DNA from 2 places in the Agaribacterium sp. ZY112 genome. Region 1 is predicted to be linked to the other one. Evidence: predicted binding sites of a transcription regulator. Region 1 holds the regulator's gene; the other holds the start of a gene.
What was found. Region 1 encodes PhoB, which activates phosphate uptake and scavenging genes when phosphate is short. Its sites were predicted from a motif close to TGTCATAAANNTGTAACA; they were not measured.

Region 1 (2,483 bases):
CATCCGTTTCGAGCTTGGTGAGTGTGATTAGATCATTCACCAAAGAGGTCATACGCATGCCTTGCTCGTGCATCTGCTGCAATGCCTTTTGCAGTGTTGGCTGAATATTGGGCATGTCTATCAAGGTTTCTACATAACCGCGAATGACCGTTAGTGGTGTGCGTAATTCATGGCTTACATTGGCGACAAAGTCGCGGCGCATTTGCTCAAGTTTGGCAACACGTGTGACATCGCGAACGACAATAAGGCATTCACCAGCACCAAAGGGGTGAACTTGGAAGAGCAGTTGTTGTTCTTCGTTTTTGTAGTTTTCTATTTCAAGAGGTTCGCTAAAGTCTTCGGTATCAAAATAGTTCTGGAACAGAGGCTCGCGCATAATATTGGTAACACGCTGACCCAAGTCTATCTTCTGCAGACCGAGCATGGGGCCGGCAGCATCGTTCCACCATTCAATATTGGCGCGTTGATCAACGAGTATTACGGCATCGCTTAAAGCCGAGGTCATTTGCTGAACACGGCTAACGACGGTTTGCAGGCGGCTCTTTTCTTTGTCGTGTCGCTGGGCCATCAATTTGATGTCGTCAGCCATTTCACCCCAAATACCAAAGAAGTTGTTCTTTTTCACTTTGCCAATACGGGCTAAAGCGATCCAATCTTCCAGTTGGCCTAGATTCCGTAAAATCCAGATAAGGTAAGTAGCGAGTGCAAAAATTGCGGCTTCGCGGCCAATATCAAACGATAAGCCAACAAAAACAATCGAGCAGAAATAGACAGCAAACCACCGGATCTCGGTGGCTAAACCCTTGCGCATAAAGAATATCTTATGAGTGTCGTGCTGGCTTTATTCTGTAGCCACACTGACGTTGTTAGAGAAGCGGTAACCCGCGCCGCGCACAGTTTGAATGTAACGGTCGTGATCTTCAAGCGTTAAGGCTTTACGCAGGCGTCGAATATGAACATCGACGGTACGCTCTTCAACATAAACATTGGAACCCCAGACGTGATCGAGTAGTTGGCTACGGCTGTAAACACGCTCTTGATGGGTAAGGAAGAACTCTAATAAACGATACTCGGTAGGCCCAATTTGTACTGCTTTATTGTTAATGGTGACTCGGTGGCTGATTGGGTCTAAGCATAAGCCATCAACATGAATCGGCTCGCTAGGTTTTACGGCCTGAGTGCGGCGCAATACGGCTTTTAAGCGTGCTACCAATTCACGTGGTGAAAAAGGCTTGGTGATGTAGTCGTCGGCACCCACCTCAAGGCCTTGGATTTTGTTATCTTCTTCACCTTTTGCCGTAAGCATGATGATAGGAACTTGCTGGGTGAGGTCATCTCGTTTGAGGCGACGGGCAAGTTCGATACCACTGGTGCCGGGCATCATCCAATCAAGTAGAACAAGGTCGGGTTGAGCATCAACAATGATGGCATGTGCTTGTTTGGCGTCTTCTGCCTCAATAACATGGTATTCGGCCATTTCGAGGGCTACGCGTAGCATGTCCCGAATAGGGGCTTCGTCATCAACGATCAAAATGGTTTTTTGGTTCATCATTTGCGCTACAACTCTACTTGTCTTTGGCTCTATTTCCGTGTGACAGATTTAATAAAGATTTGGTTACGCTTTTATGACAAGTTTAGGGTTGTTTGCAATTTAAGTGTAATAAATCCGCAATTAAGCCATTTAAAGTGCCAAATCTAAGGCAATACCAAAAAATATCGCCATACCAACATAGTGATTGTTTAAGAAGGCTTTAAAGCAGGCTTTAGCTTCTCTATCTCGTATTAACCACTGCTGGTAGATAAAAAGCCCTGTTGCAACAACTAAACTGAGCTTGTAATAAATACCCAACTCAAAACGTTGGCCAACTAAAATAAGTGCAAAAATCATTAAGGCTTGCAGGGTCATGGTTATGACTTTATCAGCCTCACCAAACAAGATGGCGGTACTTTTAACCCCTATCCTTAAGTCATCTTTACGATCAACCATGGCATAAAATGTGTCATAAGCAACGGTCCACAGAATCACGGCTGTAAAAAGTAGCCAACTGGGCAGGTTGAGCGAGCCAGTTTCAGCACTAAAGGCCATGGGCACGGCCCAAGCAAAAGCGGCTCCAAGCACGACTTGTGGCATATGCGTGTGGCGCTTCATAAAGGGGTAGAGCGAAGCCAGAGCGACAGCCCCGAAACTTAATAGAATAGTCAGTTGATTCGTAAATAACACAAGTATAAAAGCTAGGCTGCATAGTATTGCAAAAAGACTCAGCGCCTCTTTACTGCTTAGCGTACCTTTAACTAGCGGGCGTTGTTGGGTGCGTTTGACGTGTCCATCCACTTTGCGGTCTGCAAAGTCGTTAATTGCGCAACCTGCTGAACGCATTAGCAGCACACCGGCAATAAATATAAACAAGTTAGGCCAGCTAGGTAGGCCGTCGGCAGCGAGCCAAAGTGCCCATAACGTCGGCCATAGAACTAAGTAAATACCA
Region 2 (2,483 bases), 400 kb from region 1:
CTAAAAAGCCTTGAAGTCATCCATCAATATATTTCAAATAACTTCAAGTGGACAAACAGCGCCTATAGCAACGACTGGCAAGATGGCATCATCACCCTGCCAACAGAGCTCGCTTTAGAAGCCGGTAAAAGTGGTGAGTATTTAAATCAGGGTGAAAATAATGCGATAGGTTTTGAGACTGACGCCAACTATCTATATGAGCCATTGAGCACTTTATTTTATATTAACGGTAGCTACAACTACGCCAAAAATGAAACCTTAAACACGCTCTACGATATGTACCCACGCTTTAAAGCCTCTCTCGGTGGCCGCTACGAAAAAGAGCAATGGAAACTCGACGTGCGCCACATTGCTAAATTCAACCGTAAAGAGGGCCGTCTGCCGGGCGCTGAAAAACTTAAAGACTGGCATGAACTTAATGTTAGCCTAGGTTACGCCATCAATAACATCACTATTACAGCTGCAGTGTTTAACCTGCTCGATCATGAAAACATAGAACCATCCATCTGGTTTGTTGATGGCGGTATTTATGCTAATGGCCGAGAATTTCGCTTAAGCACCAGCTATACAATTCAATAATAGTAATACCAATAAAGGGAACGCAAACTTACAAGAGCCTTCCCTTTATACTCTGCTTTATAAACACTGTTTTATAAACGTCCTTCTATAAAAACACTCCTAGCTTTTACTACAGATTCAAGACATCTAAGTAAAAAAACAAAACCATAATAAATGTGACCTAGTTCGCTTTTGCCGCTTTGTGATAATTCTGTGATAAGTATGTGATCTTGTGCGGATCTTTTTTATTTAACTTAGTTAGCGCTGTATTAAACCTCATTCAAAACCCTGTTCTAACAACAAGGAAAGCGCTATGACAAAACAACTATCACCAGCCAAAAAATCCAGTTTAAAACTAAAGTCTTGCCTGCTTGGTCTAGCTCTCAGCGCCACTGGCGCAAGTGTTAACGCAGAAATCACGGACATCACTATTAGTAACCTAAGCCATGGTTTGCACTTTACGCCTATTCTTGTTGCCGCCCATAACGACGACACCCAACTTTATCAGCTTGGCCAAACTGCCAGTGACGCTCTCGCAACCATGGCTGAAGGTGGCAACATTACCCCTCTTGCAGAGTACGTAACCGGCATGAGCGGTATAACAGTAGAAAATCCCGCTGGCGGCTTATTGGCACCTGCAGGCATGGTAAGCACCGATATCAACAGTGATGGCTACAGCCACTTGAGTTTAACGGCAATGATTTTGCCAAGTAACGATGGTTTTGTTGGTTTAGATAGCTGGCCAATTCCTACAGAAGCAGGCACTTATACCTTGTACTTAAATGCCTACGATGCCGGCAGTGAAGCAAATGATGAAATTATTAACGGTGGCGGTGCATTAGGTGCCCCTGGCATTCCAATGGCTCCTAATGGCGACGGCGGCACTGGCGCAATGGGTGTAACCGACGTGGAAACAAATGAAACCGTACATGTTCACCGTGGCACTCTAGGCGATAGCGATCCTGCAGGCGGTTATAGCGATCTTGATTCTAGTATACATCGCTGGTTGAACCCAGTAGCTAAAGTTGTGATCACCGTAGAATAAGGAGCCAGATATGAACTTAACAAGACTTTCAATACGAGCTAGCGCGCTGCTTATTGTCGCCGCTACCTTAACGGCCTGCGGTGGTGATTCGGATTCAGACCCCAAAGACATGGTCAGCCCCAGCCCTGATACAAGCATGAGCCCTGAGCCCGAAATGAGCCCAGAGCCAAGTATGAGCCCGGAGCCTAGCCCCTCACCCAGTGCGATGCCTACGTATAACTACACGGTGACCTTAACGAATGTCACCGCAAATCAACCCATTGCTCCAGCAGCGCTTATATTGCACAACGACAGTTATTACGCATGGGATTTAGGCGCGCCAGCGTCTGTTGCCCTAGAAAACCTTGCGGAATCGGGTTCACCAGCCATGCTCGTAGAGGCGGCTGAAAGCGCATATGACGCCAAGGCCAGCGAAGGTGTTTTAATGCCAGGTGTAAGTACTAGCGTAGAACTTGAGACTAACTACAGTGGTGATTTATATCTCACTGCAGCGGCAATGCCAGTCAATACTAACGACGCATTTGCAGGCCTCAATGCCATGGCAATAGGGCATCTTGACGTGGGTATGCAATACTCAACACTTTTACGTGTTTATGATGCCGGTACCGAGTCCAATAGCGAAACCGCAGCGACCATTCCAGGGCCTGCAGGCGGCGGAGAAGGCTTTAATGCCGAGCGTGATGATGTTGATGTAGTTAGCATCCATACCGGTGTCGTGACCAGTGCTGATGGTCTTGCTGACTCAACCCTTAACGAAAGCCACCGCTTTCAACAAGGTGTATTGTATTTGATGGTGGAAAGAACGCAGTAACATTACTGCAAACAATAAGAGAGACAAGGAGGCCTTCGGGCCTCCAACTATTATGGATGCCAAAAAGCA

Region 2: AB1S55_RS06325 (spondin domain-containing protein) is a predicted target of PhoB. The motif match lies at 760-777, and genes of this name have one in related genera.

Annotation. Positions count from the first base shown of each region.
Region 1 covers NZ_CP166840.1:1,030,739-1,033,221, forward strand. The annotation lists gene phoR (phosphate regulon sensor histidine kinase PhoR) at 1-811, opposite strand, end outside; gene phoB (phosphate regulon transcriptional regulator PhoB) at 842-1,549, opposite strand; gene ubiA (4-hydroxybenzoate octaprenyltransferase) at 1,682-2,483, opposite strand, start outside.
Region 2 covers NZ_CP166840.1:1,432,267-1,434,749, reverse strand. The annotation lists gene AB1S55_RS06330 (TonB-dependent receptor plug domain-containing protein) at 1-579, shown strand, start outside; gene AB1S55_RS06325 (spondin domain-containing protein) at 872-1,603, shown strand; gene AB1S55_RS06320 (spondin domain-containing protein) at 1,614-2,414, shown strand; gene AB1S55_RS06315 (response regulator transcription factor) at 2,467-2,483, shown strand, end outside.